DNA from 3 places in the Chryseobacterium sp. 22532 genome. Region 1 is predicted to be linked to each of the others. Evidence: riboswitches for the same ligand, from Rfam matches in the RefSeq annotation. Region 1 holds a riboswitch; each other region holds the start of a gene.
What was found. Region 1 has a riboswitch for S-adenosylmethionine ahead of ACTJIV_RS18465 (TonB-dependent receptor plug domain-containing protein). Riboswitches for the same ligand answer to the same signal wherever they lie in the genome.

Region 1 (5,849 bases):
CCTGTAGCACGGCTTGGTCTGAACCCGGCGCAAAACTTCCTTCCGGACGGTAGAATAAATCGGTAAGCACTACTCTATCTTTAATTTTTATAAGATAGGCGTCTGCCGTAAATACCAGACTTAAAGCCGGAATCTTCCATGTAATTCCTGTACTGTACGACTGTGATGTCTCCTGTTTCAGTTTTGGAATTCCCAAAGCCTGAGCTGCTTCGGAATTATTTCTAAAAGTCCCTACCTGGGTAGTTTCTCCTTTCTGGATCAATGTAGAGGTTGAACTGTAATAGATCTGTGCCAGAGATGGTGCTCTAAAACCTGTAGAAACTGCACCTCTCCAGTTAAAGTTTTTAGCCAGCCTTACATTCGTTGCCAGCTTATAATTAAAGGTAGAACCAAAGTCAGAATAATTTTCAAATCGCACAGCTCCTTCTACCAGCCACCAATCCGTAGGTTCAATTTCCACATCAGCATAAGCGGCAACACTGTTTCGGCTTCCGGAAACGGCGTTATCCGGGCTGAATCCGGGGAAAACCTGTGACCCGGCTGGTCTTGTAGCTCCAAAAAAGTCAGTTACTTTTTCATTGTCAGGGGTAGCAGCAGTCACTACACGTCCAAAAATATCATAAGAAACATAGGAGTTTTCATTACCCGCATTTACTTTATAGTTTTCATAACGGTATTCCCCTCCAAAAGCCACATTCAGGCCATGAAGCACATCATATTTTTTTGAGAAATCAAGATTCAGCGTATTTTGTAAGAATTCTGAGCCACCTGCTTCAAAGGTTCTTGGAGAATTTTCTCCTAAAGAAGCATTAAACGTGTTCACCACTCCAAAATTAAAAGCATTTTTACCAAAAGTATTGCTCAGATCCACATTCCAGCCGTTCCATTTTCCTTTGATTCCTCCAGCCAGGGAATAATCATTCACATTGGCTTCAATTTGCGGCAAGTATCCATTCGGGGTAACAGCATTGATGTTTCTTTCTGTATTCGGAAGACGGTAAAATCCACCTGCATTTCCCAAACGGTAGCTGTATCCTCCAAAGGAATACACTTTCCAGTCTTCATTAACCTGAATTTCAGAGTTGAAAAAAAGCTGTGCAGACTGCAGCTTGGACTGTCCTGCCCTAAGGCTGAAATCTTTTCTTTCCAATCCTCTGTAGCCAAGCTCCTGATTTGTAAAGTCTCTCCCTAGTAAACCCTGCAATGCTGCAATGCTGTTAGCTCCTGATATCTGGTTTTTAAAATCCTGCGAAAAATAATCAACCTGTGATGCATATTGCTTGACTGTATTGATGATCTGCTGAGTGTTGGAAGTATTGGTAATGTTTTTATATAATCCATCGATATTCACTCCGTTCTGCAATGCTCTGTAATTAATGGCATTATAAGCATTAAAGATGGGTCCCTGACGTTCTCCTGCTCTTGAATATGGATCACGGTATTGCACGGATCCAGTTACATTAATGAATCCCTTTTCACCTATTCTCACTCCATAGTTGAGGTCTGCAGATATGGTCTGTCCATCTATTCCTCCGGAAAAATTATTGGCAACTGGTGAAGCATATCCTCCCAGAAAAACCTGTCCCGATAATCCTAACCTTCTTTTAAGTCCTAAATTCACAACTCCGGCAATGGCATCAGAACCGTATTGGGCAGAAGCACCGTCTCTCAGTACTTCTATTTTATCCAAGGCAAATGCAGGAATCGCATTAAGATCCGTTCCCACCGAGCCTCTTCCCGGTGTCAATGTAACATTAATCAACGAAGACTGGTATCTTCTTTTTCCATTAAGCAATACCAGCACCTGATCCGGGCCAAGTCCTCTTAGCAAAGCGGGATCCACGAAATCGGTTCCGTCATTGACCGTATGTGAAGTAGAAGAGAAAGAGGGCACCACGTAATTAAGGGCCTGACTTATATTATTAACAGGACTTTGTCTTAAGATCTTTGAGATATTGATAATATCTACCGGAACCGGAGTTTCTGTAAGAGATCTTCCGGTCCCTCTCGATCCCAGGATCACTACATCATCGATCTTTTTGGATGATGCAGAATCCGACTGTCCAAAATAAAATGCTGAAATGAATGCTGCTGAAGCTATGATTGTTTTTTTGTTGAAAGTATGCATGTGTTTTTCTATTTTTTATTACTGATTGTTTGTTTGATTTCAGGCCATAGTTTTCCTGCAACCTTTATTTTAAGGTTACGGTCAAAAGCCTGAATGATTGAATTATTTTTTAAAGAAGTCTAGAAACAACAACACATACACATGTGAGTATGGCATGAAAGCAGGTCAGAATAACGAAGTGATACTTCATGATCTGAGAAACGAAAATTTAAATTGGTCTTGTGGTTTCCCTTGTCTTTAAACATTGATTTTATTTTTAAAACAAAAATGTCAAGATGGGAAGAAAATAGAGAATAAACATTTTTTCCGGGTATGCCGGCTTATCTATTTCAGCACCTTGCTTGTTTTTGCAGGTTGCTATCCCATCTATGAGATTCTTGATAATTACCTGGCAAAGATATAATTATTTCGGAATAAAAAAAATAATTGCCCAAAAATTTAACTTTTCGCAAATTTCATCGTAACAAATCGCCTTTTTTTACGTCTAACTGAACAGTAGTAAAAAACATTATGAGAAAAACTATATTCACGCTGTCTTTGCTGGCGTCTTTTTTTGCCTATTCGCAGGAAAAAAACAGCAGTAATGCAGAGAAGGAAAAGCAGATCGAAGGCGTAGTTATTACCAAAACTAAAAAAGCCGTTGAACAAAAAGCAGACCGTACTATTTTTGACTTTTCTGAACAGCCACAGCTTAATAACGGGAATGTTCTGGAAGGTATAAAGAAGCTTCCCGGCCTGGTTTCTACCGATATTGCCGGAATGATGTACCAGGGAAAAATCCTGGATGTTTACCTGAACGGAAGACCTTTAAATATTACTTCAAACGAACTGAATTCTTTTCTTGAAGGGATGCCTGCCAACTCGGTAGACAGAATAGAAGTGATCACCCAGCCGGGAGCAGAATATCCGGCTACCTCAGGAGGTGCCATCATGAATATCATTACGAATAAGAATGCCAATAAGTATTTAACAGCAACATATTCAGGAAATTATTCGTTTACCAATTACGATAAATTCAGAAGCAGAACCACCAATTCTCTAAATCTGAATGCCAGAAATAAACTTTTCGGATGGCAGCTGAATGTAGGCCAGAATTACCGTGAGAGTATGCTGAATGGTGATCAGGATGTGCTTCTGCATAACAATACGGACAGAATAGGACGCGGATATTTTGCAAAATCAGGATTGACTTTTGATCTTGGACAGGACAGATTATTGCTGAACTACGATATTTATCACAACAATAATGACAATTATACAGCCAGTACAGGACTTGCCGACATCCCTGTAAGCCTTAATCCTGTCACGTACCGGGAAGCTGATTATGAAGCATCCGATGTTGCCCATACCAACAACCTGAGGCAGGAAGCTGTTGTAACGTATCAGAAGCGTTTCAGCGAAAAGTCTCAAAAGCTGGACTTCCAGTTTGGATATACTAAGGCTACATCTAAATTCTCCCAGGACAATTTCTTCCAGAGAGGCTTTTATACGGATATCTGGCAGCCTTTCCTGAATGTAGGCGGCGAAAATGTACTTGATAATAAATCGGATATGAGGGTTGCTAACTTCAAGGTAGATTATTCACAGCCGATCAAGCTTCTGGACGGTGGAAAAGTAAGTTTGGGAGGTTTATATGAGAGACAGGATTATGATACGGAAAGTAAAGGCCTGACCAACCTGGAATACCAAAGACAGACGGCTTCTACCTACCTTGAATTTCAGGCAAAACTGAAAAAGTTTGACTTTACTTTAGGAGCAAGAGCAGAAAATTATGATATTTCCGGGATTACAAGAACCATAAAGGATAATGCTGTTCTGGAAAGAGATTTAACACCTTTCAATAAATTCAAGCTTTTCCCGAATGCAAGCGTACAGTATAGCCTGATGAATCAGGTCTATATTGCAGCGAACTACAACAAAAAGATTACTCTGCCAAGTATTTCTGCCCTGAACCCGAACAACGTCATCTTTGCCAGCCCGAATACGGAAGTTACCGGTAACCCGGATCTTCAGCCTACAATTTTTGATAATTATGAATTGAAAGTTTCGGCGTTTGATTATGCCTTCATTGGGTACAGTGTAAGTTCTGCAAAAGATCAGGTAGCACAGATTATCATGAAAAACGGGAAGAACCTTTACAATAAGCAGGTGAATATTTCGAATATGAAAATTCATAACTTTAATGTAGGTCTTCCTATACCGTTTATGATTTTCAGCAAGCCGATGAGCGAGATCATGAAGTTTAATTTTAACCCTGACAAAATTAACTTTATGTATCTGTATGCAGGTTACCAGAAACACGATATTGATAATTTAAATAATAAAGGCTTCTGGATCTTTAATATCATGACCCAGCTGCTTTTACCGAAAGACATAAAACTGACCGCCAACTATAGTTATCTTACTCCAAAAGCCGGATATTTCTACTTTACGGCTGATAAACCATTCAACAATAACCTGGATATCACGTTGACGAAGAAATTTATGAACAACCGTCTTACTGTTTCCGTGTTTGCGAATGATATTTTCAACGGGCAGGTGATGCAGGTATATTCCAATCCGCCTGAAGGCCAGCCTGTAATGATCAGAAGTAAGTATGATACGAGAAACTTTGGAATTTCTATCAATTATAAAATTCCTACCAAGAATAAACTGGCTAAGGAAGATCCAAATATTCTGAACCAGACTAAAAAAGAAGACACAGGCGTTATGCAGCAGGCACAGTAATTTTTTAGAATTAAAAATCATAAAATGAGGCAGTAAAGAAATTTTACTGCCTCATTTATTTAAAACAATATAATTTAACCTGAGTCCGGGTAGGATATTCCTTTTTTAAGAATGTCATGAAGTTTGAAGCCAGAAGAGGGAAGACATTGTCCCTAAAACAGAACTACAGTAAGCTTTATTAATCTTTATGCCTTCATCAAATTTTTAATAAGTGTCAATATTAACTTCCAGCTTCCTGCCCCTTAACCCCGACCCAGGTTAATTTAAAAATCTATGGTCTGGAATCTCCAGTTCAGAGTATCAATAAGGGTAAGCTGATTTGCTTGCACAGGAAGTTCTGTGATGATCTTTAAAACCTGCATAGCCATCATACTCCCTACAATGCCTGGCAATGCTCCCAAAACTCCGAGACTGTCGCAGTCAGGCAAATTTTCGTCAAAAGGTGGTTCCGGAAAGAGGTCTCTAAGGTTTTTACTTCCTTTATAATTGAATACGGCGGTTTGTCCCGAAAATCCCAGGATACTTCCATACACCAACGGTTTTCCAAGCTTAACGCAGGTATCATTGATCAGATATCTGGTGGTAAAATTATCGGATCCATCTACTATAATATCGTACTGTGAAAGGATTTCTTCTGCGTTTGAACTGTTGATTTTCGTACTAAATCCTTCAAATTTCACCTGATGATTAAGGGTATTGACAAAGGTTTCTGCACTTTTAATTTTAGAAATTCCAACTGTATTTTCAGTGTGAATGACCTGGCGGTTCAGGTTGTGAAGTTCCACCTCATCAAAATCTGCCACACCTAAAGTTCCGACTCCGGCAGCGGCAAGGTACTGAATGACCGGACTTCCTAAACCTCCTGCCCCAATGACAAGGACTTTGGAAGCCATTATTCTTCGTTGCCCATCCAGATCAACTTCTTCGATAAATATCTGCCGGCTGTATCTTGCAAAAATATCTTCGCCTTTCATTCCAAAATTGTTTTGAATCA
Region 2 (5,849 bases), on a different contig from region 1:
GGTTGGACCAATTGACCCTGCTACAAATCTTGGTTTGTCGGGATTCTTAGCGGTAAACTCATCACAGGCTTTTCTTGCGATTTTTGCTGATTCGTAATTCAGTTCGTACACCAATTCTTCCATATGATAATCTGCCATAGCGATTGTTGTTCCTGAGAAAGTGTTGGTTTCGATAATATCAGCTCCTGCTTCCAGATATTTTTTGTGAACTTCTTCAATTGCCTGAGGCTGAGTCAAAGAAAGCAGATCGTTATTTCCTTTTACCGGATGTTCCCAGTCTTTGAAACGTTCGCCACGATAATCTTCTTCTTCAAACTTGTAACGCTGAAGCATGGTTCCCATGGCGCCGTCAAGAATTAATATTCTCTCGGATATTGCCTGGTATAGTTGTTCTGAATTTTTCATTGTATAAATTTTGGCTGAAGCCATTTAAGTTATTTCATTAAACAGATATTGAATTAATCCAGGGCCTGCTTTAAATCTGCTATGATATCATCCACATGCTCAAGACCTACCGAACAGCGTACCAGACCTGCGGTAATACCTACTTCGTTTCTTTCCTCATCGGTCAGTTTTGAATGGGTAGTTGATGCCGGATGGGTTACAATCGTTCTTGTATCTCCTAAATTGGCAGAAAGCGAGCACAATTTTATTTTATCCAGAAAGTTTCTTCCTCCTTCTATTCCGCCTTTAATTTCAAAAGCTACGATATTTCCACCCAACTTCATCTGTTTTTTAGCAATTTCATAACTTGGATGGGATTTCAGGAAAGGATATTTTACAAGCTCTACATTGGGATGACTCTCTAAAAACTCAGCCACCTTCAAGGCATTCTCACAATGTTTTTCAACACGGATAGCCAATGTTTCAAGACTTTTTGACAATACCCACGCATTGAAAGGTGACATCGCCGGTCCGGTATTTCTTGCAAAAAGATAAATCTCTCTTATAAGGTCGGCTTTTCCTACAGCTACTCCACCTAATACTCTTCCCTGGCCGTCAATAAGTTTTGTTGCAGAGTGTACAACAACATCTGCCCCGTATTTAATGGGCTGTTGCAGATAAGGCGTTGCAAAGCAGTTATCTACAATAAAGATTAGATTATGTTTTTTTGCAATCTGGCCAAAAAACTCAAGATCCAGAATCTCAATAGCCGGATTGGTTGGAGTTTCGAGATACAAAATTTTTGTATTAGGCTTAATATACTGCTCTACATTTTCCGCATCTCCAGCTTTAAAATAAGTGGTTTCGATATTCCATTTCGGGAAATACTTGGTAAACAAGGTATGTGTAGATCCGAACACCGACTGGCAGCTGACAATATGATCACCGGCATTCAATAAAGCCGCAAATGTTGAATAAATGGCAGCCATTCCTGTTGCAAATGCATATCCGGCTTCTGCGCCTTCCATTATTGCAATCTTATCAGTGAACTCTGTCACATTCGGGTTTGAAAAACGGCTGTACAGGTTTTTAGGTTTTTCTTCAGCGAAGCTTGCTCTCATATCTTCTGCATCCTGAAATATAAAACTGGATGTAAGATATAATGGTGTTGTATGTTCATCAAACTGGGTTCTTTCAGTCTGGGTTCTTATCGCTGATGTTTCAAAATTTTCCATATAGTTTTAAAATGTAGCAATGTATCAGTTTAACAATGTAACAATGAGATCATTGGTAAATTAGTACATTGTTAAATTGTTATATTAAATTATTATTTCGTTTCACTTACTCTTAAAATATCTCCAAAAACTCCTCTTGCTGTTACCTGGGCTCCGGCTCCGGCTCCCATGATCACGATTGGGTTTTCGCCATAGCTTTCTGTATAGATCTCAAAAATAGAATCTGAACCTTTCAGCTGACCTAATGCAGAGGTACCCGGTACAGAAACCAATTTTACATCAAGCTGACCTTTGTCTTTCTGAAGATCGCCATGAAGATCGCCCACATAACGAAGCACATGTCCTGGCTCCTGGCCCTCTTTAATTTTCCGATATTCTTCATCCAGCTCATTCAGTCTTGAGATAAATTCGTTTTTATCTACGGACAAAAGGTTTTCAGGAATTAAATTTTGAATATTGATATCCTGGAATTCATTGATCAAATCTAATTCCCTGGCCAGAATCAGAAGTTTCCTTGCGACATCATTTCCGGAAAGGTCTTCACGCGGATCAGGTTCTGTATATCCTTTTTCCATCGCTTCTCCAATAATGGTTGAGAATTTATCGTTTCTCACAGAGAAATTATTAAAAATATAGCTCAATGATCCGGAGAATACTCCTTTTATTCTTGTAATATTTTCTCCTGAAAGGTGTAATAGTTTTATGGTATCAATCAATGGAAGGCCTGCTCCTACATTGGTTTCATAGAGATAACGTCTGTTATTTTTGCTCAACGTATATCTTAGTTTACGGTATTCTTCTATTGGAAGAGTATTGAAAATTTTGTTGGATGAAACCAAGTCAAAGCCGTTTTCAGCCAGTGCATGGTAATTTTTCACAAAATCTTTGCTTGCCGTATTATCTACCACGATCAGGTTTTCCAGCTGGTTTTCTTTTGAGAAGTTGATTAATTCCTCAACATTTGATGGATGTTCTGCTGTTAAAACCTCATCATTCCAGTTTGTATTAAAACCTTTTTTATTGAATGCAATTTTTCTTGAATTGGCTACTGCAACCACTTTAAGATCTATCTTTTTACGTCTTTTGATTTCTTCAGAAGACTGTAAAACCTGCTCTATTAAAGTCTTCCCTACATTTCCGTGACCAATGATCGCCAAGTGAACGGTTTTAGGCTTTTTGAAAATTTCGGATTCAATGATATTCTTCGTTTTCTCATCCTGGGAAGAGGTAACGACAATATTCACTCTCTTTTCGGCCGCAACCTGGTTGAGAAGAAGTGGAAAGACATTATTTCTGGCTAATTCTGCAAGTACTTTATTGAAATCTTCCGCCACAAATCCTAGTACGGAAACATTATTGATGCTGTAAATTTGTGAAACCTTTCCTGATTTTCTTTCTGCTTCAAACTCATCGATCAGGCAGGTCACTGCTTTTTCTGCATCGTCCTCATTTACCAGAATAGATATTCCGTTTTCAATAGCCTGTTGGGAGATCACTCCTACACTGATGCGCGCCAAAGTAAGCGCTTTAAAAATTCTTCCGTCGATCCCGATTTCGCCCAGGAAATCTTCACCTTCAAATTTGATGATTGATCTGTTCTTTAAAAACTTTATTTCGTTAGCATTTCTCATTCTACAAAATATTTTTTATGATAGTATTTAATTGTTCGTATTCCATTAGGAAGGCATCATGCCCGTGAATTGACTGTATTTCATGATAGAAAACCTCTTTCTTTTTCTCTTTCAGCTGCTCAAAGCACATTCGAATTTCTGAAGCGGGAAAAAATAAATCTGTATCTACTGCAATTAAGTGCATTCGGGCACTGATTTTTGTTAACTGCTCTTCTTCAGTGTTCATATTCATCAGCAAGTGATTCATCAGCTTATAGGATTTTAAACTAAACCTTTCGTTTAATGAATTTCCGTGATAAACCAACCAATCTTCGGACTCTAACCGCTGATTTTTTTGATCGTATCTATTTTGAAATCTGTCATTTAAGGACTGAGGTGTTCTGTAACACAGCATAGCATGAATTCTTGCTTTTTGCAGGGGCTCATCATTTCCGTTGAGCAGAAATTTCTGAACCAGGCATTGTGCATGAAGCCAGTCATGGGTTTTGAAATCGCAGGCAATAGGAATAAAGATTTCTGCCAACTGTGGTTGCTTGGCAAGCATTTCCCACGCAATCCCTCCTCCGAGTGAACCTCCGATAATGGCATATAGGTTTTTGATATGTAAAGCTTCAAGGCCTTTCAGGAATATTTCTGCAATATCTGAAGGCGTGAAGTCTTCGTATTCGTCAATTAAAAAATGATCATATCCGTTTCCGGGAATATTGAAACACAGAACGGTATATTGAGTTGTATCAATAACCTGATTTTCACCGATCAGCTTTTTCCACCATCCTTTTTCACCGGAAACATTTGAATTTCCGGTTAAAGCATGATTTACCAATATAACAGGTGCTGTAAACAGGTCTTTCCCGAAGATCTGATAAGTCAACGGGATATGGTATTCCTTCTGGGAAAAGGTACGATACGAAAGATTAATATAGTTTAGTTCTGTTTTCAATTCTATTATTTTAATACAATTGAAAATGCCACAGGAATGGCTGAAAAGAACTTCAGTAAGTTATCTGTCCAAAATAAATTGGTAGAACGTAGCACCTTCTCTGCTTGCACAAAGGGTTGCTAAGGTTTCATAGGGTCTAATCCCTCAACCTTTCTTGATAACATTTTCAATATTTGAATGAACGCTCGGCAAAGATAAGTCTTTTCTTTTAAATTTTAAAAGAAAAAATATTTAATATTAAAAAACCGTGTAATAATAAGTGTTTCAAGGCTATGTTAATAATTCTTCAGGTGGAAGGAATTGGAATTATTTTTCAAAAAAACTAACTTCGTACTTGAAAAGTGATGAAATATGACTGTTGAAAAAGAAAGATTACAAGATTCTAAATGGAAAAACTGGGGTCCATACGTCAGCAACCGGCAATGGGGAAATGTACGCGAAGACTACAGCCCGAACGGAAATGCCTGGCATTACGCCAACCATAATAATGCAGAAAGTTATGCCTACCGATGGGGCGAAGAAGGGATCGCTGGAATCTCCGATGTAAAGCAGATTTTCTGTTTTGCCTTTTCCTTTTGGAACAAAAAAGATAAAATTGTAAAAGAGCGCTTTTTTGGTTTAAGCAATCCTCAGGGTAATCACGGAGAGGATATCAAAGAACTCTTTTATTACTTAGATAATACACCTACCCACAGCTATATGAAAATGGTGTATAAATATCCGATCAATGCATTTCCTTACGATGATCTTGTTGCTGAAAATGGCAGGAGAAGCAAAAAGGAACCTGAATATGAGATATTTGATACGGGAATTTTTAATAACGATGAATATTTCGATATTTTCATTGAATATTGTAAGGGAGACCACAATGATATTCTTGCAAGAGTAACAGTTCACAACAGAAGCCGGCAGGATGCTCCCATCGTTATAGCTCCAACTGCCTGGTTCCGAAATAACTGGAAATGGGGTTACAATACATATAAGGGCCAAATGAATGCTTCCTATGACGGATGTATTGATATTAATCATGACAGCATTTCGATCAAAAAACTCTATTCAAGAAATCTTGCGGCTAAAAGTGCTTTCTGTGAAAATGAAACCAATACCCCAAAATTATATGGAGCTCCTTATCCGGGAAACACCTATTTTAAAGATGGAATAAATGATCATATCATTTATGGAAGTAATACGGTAAATCCTGAAAAAAGGGGTACCAAAGCATCTTTTATTATTGATGAAATGATTGGAGCGGGACAGTCCAAAATTTTTGATTTCAGGCTATGTTCCGATGAAACAGATGAACCTTTTGATCAATTTGATGAGATCTTCAATACCAGAATTGCCGAGACGGATGAGTTCTACAATGAGATTCAGAGCGAAACGACGAATGAAGATGAAAGGAATGTTCAACGGCAGGCGTTTGCAGGGCTTCTTTGGAACAAACAGTTCTATCATTATAATGTAGGAAAGTGGCTGAAGGGCGATCCGAACTACGAAGCTCCCAGAAACTTCAATGAATATGTTAGAAATACGGAATGGAACCATCTTCACAATAAGGATATCATTTCCATGCCTGATAAATGGGAATACCCTTGGTATGCAACGTGGGATCTGGCGTTTCACTGCGTTCCTTTTTCTATCATCGACGGAGAGTTTGCC
Region 3 (5,849 bases), on a different contig from region 1:
AAAGTTTTGTTATGCGATGAATTGGAAAAATTTTCTGAACTGATGATGATTCATGAGCAAAAAATTTCAAAATTCCTTGAAATACCCACAGTTAAGCAGAGGTTTTTTTCAGACTGTCCCGTTTTTGTCAAAAGTTTGGGAGCCTGGGGCGGAGATTTTGTAATGAGTGCCAAATTTCACGGCTATGAGGACTATTTTTGGGGAAAAGGTTTCAATACTGTTTTCGAATGGTGTGATATAATTGATTTATAATCAATAATTTACAATCCTGTTTTTTTATTTGTCATTCTGACTTATATCATTATATTTAAACCACCTTTAACAAATAATTAATATTAATTTTGTTGAGCCCAATAAAGAAATAGAAAATATAAGTAAAATGAAACACGCTAAAATCATCCAGGATTTAGAAAAATTAGGGATTAAAGGGAATTATGAAGTCGTCTATAACCCGTCTTACGAAGAGTTATATCAGGCTGAGGTAGCTCCTGAAAATCAAGGCTTTGAGAAAGCTGAACTTACGGAATCTGGTGCAATATCAGTAAAAACCGGAATTTTCACAGGTCGTTCACCTAAAGACAGATACATAGTTCAGGATGATGTTACAAGAGACACAATTTTCTGGGATGGGAAAGTAAACCTTCCTACTACAGCAGAAAATTTTGATGCTTGTAAAGGATTAGTGCTGAACCAGCTTTCTGAAGCTAAAAAAATCTATGTCGTTGATGCTTTTTGTGGTACCAATACAGATACCAGATTAAAAGTAAGATTTATTGTAGAAGTAGCGTGGCAGGCGCATTTCGTTACTAATATGTTTATCCGCCCGTCTCACTATGAGCTCGAAAACTTTGGAGAGCCGGATTTCACAGTAATCAATGGTTCCAAAACCACCAACCCGAACTGGGAAGCTCAGGGACTGAATTCTGAGAACTTCATTATGTTCAACCTTACTGAAAAACTACAGATCATCGGAGGTACTTGGTACGGAGGTGAAATGAAGAAAGGGATGTTTGCCATGATGAATTATTACCTTCCATTAAAAGGAATGGCTTCAATGCACTGTTCTGCCAATGTAGGTGAAGAAGGCGATGTAGCTCTTTTCTTCGGTCTTTCCGGGACTGGAAAAACAACTTTATCTGCAGATCCTAAGAGATTCCTGATTGGTGATGATGAGCACGGTTGGGACAATAATGGTGTATTCAACTATGAAGGAGGATGTTATGCTAAAGTTATTGACCTTTCAGAAGAAAAAGAACCGGATATTTTCAGAGCAATCAAAAGGGATGCACTTCTTGAAAACGTAGTGGTAAACAACGGAATTGCTGACTATAAAGACGGATCTATCACAGAAAATACAAGAGTATCTTACCCGATTTATCATATCAACAAAATTGTTCTTCCTTCTAAGGCAGGACATGCTAAAAAGATCGTTTATCTTTCTGCCGATGCATTTGGAGTATTGCCTCCGGTTTCTATTTTAGATGAAAACCAGGCACAATACCACTTCCTTTGCGGGTACACTTCCAAACTGGCGGGTACAGAAAGAGGAATTACTGAACCGGAACCATCTTTCTCTCCTGCGTTCGGAGAAGCTTTCCTTACCCTTCACCCAACCATGTATTCTAAAACATTGATCGGAAAAATGAAGGAGCACGGAGCTAAAGCTTACTTGGTAAATACGGGATGGAACGGAACTGGAAAGAGAATTTCCCTTAAAGATACCAGAGCAATCATTGATGCAATCATTGACGGTTCTATTGAAAATGCTCCTAAAACTCAGGTTCCGATTATGAACCTTGAAATTCCTACACAGCTTCCAAATGTTTCTGAGGGCATCCTGGATCCTAGAGAAACATACAGCAGTGCTGCAGAATGGGAAGAAAAAGCAAGAGATCTTGCGACAAGATATATCAAAAACTTTGAACAGTACTGCGATACTGAAGAAGGGAAGAAGTTAATTGCTTCAGGACCACAGCTTCAGCAGCAGACTACTTAATACAGCAAAAGCCTCATCACCCGATGAGGCTTTTTATTTTAATGATATCAGAAATGTAATGCTGAGCGCCGAAGCATCTTATCCAAAAACATTGCAATTCTGTTTATTATTTCAAGCTTAAAATCGCCAGTCTGTACCCATCCATTCCAAAGCCGGACAATACTGCATCCGTATTAGCTGCCGTAACAGATTTCTGACGGAATTCCTCTCTTTTGTAAATATTACTGATATGAACCTCTATTTTCAGTTTTCTGATGTTTTTCAGGCAATCCGAGATAGCATACGAATAATGAGTATAGGCTCCGGGATTAATTACCAAAGCATCAAAGTCATCTTCCTGTAACCTGTTGATAATCTCTCCTTCAATGTTGGACTGATAATAGCTTAATTCATGAGATGGAAATTCAGTTTTTAATTTTTCCAAATAATCCTCCATAGAAATATTTCCATAGATTTCAGGTTCTCTTGTTCCCAGTAAATTAAGGTTCGGGCCGTTTATAATTAAAACTTTCATGTTATAAATTTAAATAGTTTAGTTTGATTATAGAACTTTTTTTTGTACTAATTATCCATTTTGATTCTTTGTATTATATGTAATGATATTTGTCATGTTTAAATATTTCGTAATTCTATAACTCTTTGAAATTCTAAGTTTTGAATAAAAATTAAGTTAATTTTTGGAAATATTTCATAATAAAATTTAAAGTCTACTTGTTTTGTAGACTAATTGTTTTTAGATTTGCAAACATATTTCGATCGGCTTATAAAGAAAGATGGAGGGAACTGACCCTGTGAAATCTTAACAACCTGCCTTGAGCAAGGTGTTACATTCAGCCTATAAAGGAAAAATAAGCACTTGGTTTATCGTATTGAGCGATGCCCTTTGCTGTCTTTTCTGCAAAGGGCGATTTTTTAATATATGATAAATAAAATTGATTATGATTAGTAAGAATTTAATTAATTCTAAAGTTTGGATTCCACCTGTTGCTGTATTTTTCTTAGGAATAATGGGCGTACAGGCTCAGACCCAAACTAAAAAAGATACGGTTAACGAAAAGGAAATCGATGAAGTGGTTGTCATTGCTTATGGTAAGGCTAAAAGAACAAGTTATACCGGTTCAGTAGCTACCATATCCAGTGATAAAATCAATAACAGACCGGTTACCAATATTACAAAAGCGCTGGAGGGGCAGGTTCCGGGAATTCAGGCAGTAAGTGCCTCCGGACAGCCGGGTTCTACTGCTTCTGTGAGAATAAGAGGGGTTGGCTCCATAAGTGCTTCAAGTGATCCGTTGTATGTGGTAGACGGAATTCCTTTTGACGGAAACATCAATTCCATCAGCCCCAATGATATTGAATCCATCAGTGTTTTGAAAGATGCAACGGCAAGTTCATTATATGGTTCAAGAGGAGCTAACGGGATTATTATCATCACAACAAAATCTGGTAAGAAAGGAGAATCAAGAATCAATTTTAATATCAGTCAGGGATTTTCCAGCAGAGCGGTAAAGGATTATAAGCAGGTAAACACGGATCAATATTTTCAGCTGTATTGGGAAGCATTGAGAAACGGGTATAAGTCGGGACAGATTACTTCTCAGCAGGCAGCACAGATGGCGAGTGATAACCTGACAACTGCTTTGGGAATCAATCCTTACGGAGCCGGTTTTCCCAACCCTGTAGGGACAGACGGAAAGCTTGTTCTCGGAGCAAAAGCATTGTGGAATGATGACTGGAGAGATATTCTTCAAAGAACAGCTTCCAGAAGCCAGGTGGATTTTGATATCAGTGGAGGCAGCGAGAAAAGCAATTATTTCTTTTCATTAGGGTATCTTGATGACAAAGGAATTGCTATTGAATCTGGATTTCAAAAATTTTCCACCAGGTTAAAAATTAATTCGGAAGTAAAAAAATGGCTGAATGCAGGTGCTAATTTAAGCTATACCAACAGTATTCAGAATGCGCCGCCGTCTTCAGATTCGAGAACTGACAATATCATTAATGCGGCCAGGGTAATTCCGTCTTTCTATCCATATTATGAAAGAAATGCAGATGGAAGCTATGTGCTGGATGCTGGAGGAAATAGAATTTATGATTTCGGGAAATACAGGCCTACAAGTGCATTGCAGAACCAGAATGCAGCGGCAACATTGCCTCTGGACAAGAACGAGAATAAAGAAGACAATTTCTCAGGAAAAGGATTTTTAGATTTTACTTTCCTTCCGGAACTGAAATTTAAAACCAGCTTTTCTGTTGATTTGGTGAATTATAATGGTCATTACTATTCAAATCCTCTTATCGGAGAAGGCAGTGAGATCGGTGGTTCTGTAACGAAATCAAACAGTAGAACATTATCTTATACAACCAGTAATATTCTGACTTTCGATAAAAAATTCGGGAAGCATCACCTTAATGTTTTAGGAGGACAGGAGTTCTATAAATATGATTACCAGACGATATCCGGTTCCAGAAGCCAGTTTTCGCTTCCTTATTATTATGAGCCTGATGCAGCAGCTCTGTTGGGAAGCTTTAGTGGCAACAGCGACAAATTCTCTTTGTTGAGTTTCCTGGGAAGAGCAGAATATGATTTTAACAATACTTACTTTTTATCAGTATCCGGAAGGGCAGACGGCTCTTCAAGGTTCTTTGCAGATAACCGATGGGGGAAATTCTGGTCAGTTGGAGGTTCATGGAAAGTTTCAAATGAAAATTTCATCAAGGATTTAAATATATTCAACCAGTTGACACTGCGAGCAAGTTATGGAGGTCAGGGGAATGATAAATTAAGAAGACCTAACGGATCCTCTCTTTACTATGCTTATCAGGAATTGTATAAATTTTATAATAATCTTGGCGAGCCGGGAACTGTTCTGGAAAAAGTACAGACCAATGATGTGAAATGGGAAACCAATCTTAATTTAAACGTAGGTCTTGAATTTGCCGTTCTTAATAACAGAGTGAAGGGGAATGTAGAATATTTTAAACGTAAGAGCCAGGACCTTTTGTTTAATATGCCGGTTGCCCCATCTCTGGGAATCAGTGATTTTCCTTTTAACGTTGGAACAATACAGAACACCGGTTTTGAATTTTCACTCTTCACAACACCGGTTAAAAATGATAATTTCCAATGGAATGTGGATGTTAACCTGAGTACCCTGACCAATAAAATAACAAAGCTTCCTAAAGGATCCTTCATTACAGGAACAAAACGTCTTGAAGTAGGCGGTTCTATTTATGATTTCTTTATTCCTGAATGGATGGGAGTAGATCCATCCAACGGAAAGCCTCTCTGGAGATACATTTACCAGGATGCGAATGGAAATACAGTGGACGGAACCACTTCCGAGTATGCCAAAGCAACCAAAACGGTGCAGGGATCCGCACTGCCTAAAGTAATGGGAGGGGTTAACACAAGTATTGCTTATAAAAACTTTGATCTTTCAGGATTGCTGACATTCAGTATCGGTGGGAAAATCCTTGATACGGATTATACATCATTAATGTCTAACGGAAGCGCCGGGGGACGCGCATGGAGTGCAGAAATGCTGAACAGATGGACTCCGGAAAACCCCAATACCGATGTTCCTGCGTTAAGTACAACAACGAATAACTGGACTTCCACTTCTTCAAGATTCTTATATTCCGGAACCTATGCCAGACTTAAAAATGTGAGCCTGGGCTATACACTTCCTTCCGATTATTTTGAAAAACTGGGATTGAAGAAATTCAGGATTTATGTTCAGGCCGAAAACCTTCTCACTTTCTACAAGCATAAAGGAATGGATCCGGAACAGGCACTGGATGGAACCACCTATTACAGATATCCTGCCATGAGAACGATAACGTTCGGTCT

Region 2: linked by a shared signal. The riboswitch ahead of ACTJIV_RS03635 (alpha/beta fold hydrolase) and the one ahead of ACTJIV_RS18465 (TonB-dependent receptor plug domain-containing protein) in region 1 are both predicted to bind S-adenosylmethionine.
Region 3: linked by a shared signal. The riboswitch ahead of ACTJIV_RS02935 (SusC/RagA family TonB-linked outer membrane protein) and the one ahead of ACTJIV_RS18465 (TonB-dependent receptor plug domain-containing protein) in region 1 are both predicted to bind S-adenosylmethionine.

The regions. Positions count from the first base shown of each region.
Region 1 covers NZ_JBQENJ010000007.1:100,328-106,176, forward strand. The annotation lists gene ACTJIV_RS18465 (TonB-dependent receptor plug domain-containing protein) at 1-2,128, opposite strand, end outside; SAM-I-IV-variant riboswitch at 2,419-2,517, opposite strand; gene ACTJIV_RS18470 (outer membrane beta-barrel protein) at 2,639-4,855, shown strand; gene ACTJIV_RS18475 (HesA/MoeB/ThiF family protein) at 5,119-5,849, opposite strand, start outside.
Region 2 covers NZ_JBQENJ010000001.1:761,063-766,911, reverse strand. The annotation lists gene ACTJIV_RS03650 (homocysteine S-methyltransferase family protein) at 1-405, opposite strand, end outside; gene ACTJIV_RS03645 (O-succinylhomoserine sulfhydrylase) at 459-1,619, opposite strand; gene ACTJIV_RS03640 (ACT domain-containing protein) at 1,712-3,250, opposite strand; gene ACTJIV_RS03635 (alpha/beta fold hydrolase) at 3,252-4,190, opposite strand; SAM riboswitch class I at 4,248-4,354, opposite strand; gene ACTJIV_RS03630 (MGH1-like glycoside hydrolase domain-containing protein) at 4,542-5,849, shown strand, end outside.
Region 3 covers NZ_JBQENJ010000001.1:620,774-626,622, forward strand. The annotation lists gene ACTJIV_RS02920 (GYDIA family GHMP kinase) at 1-252, shown strand, start outside; gene pckA (phosphoenolpyruvate carboxykinase (ATP)) at 380-1,996, shown strand; gene ACTJIV_RS02930 (type II 3-dehydroquinate dehydratase) at 2,103-2,510, opposite strand; SAM riboswitch class I at 2,755-2,851, shown strand; gene ACTJIV_RS02935 (SusC/RagA family TonB-linked outer membrane protein) at 2,935-5,849, shown strand, end outside.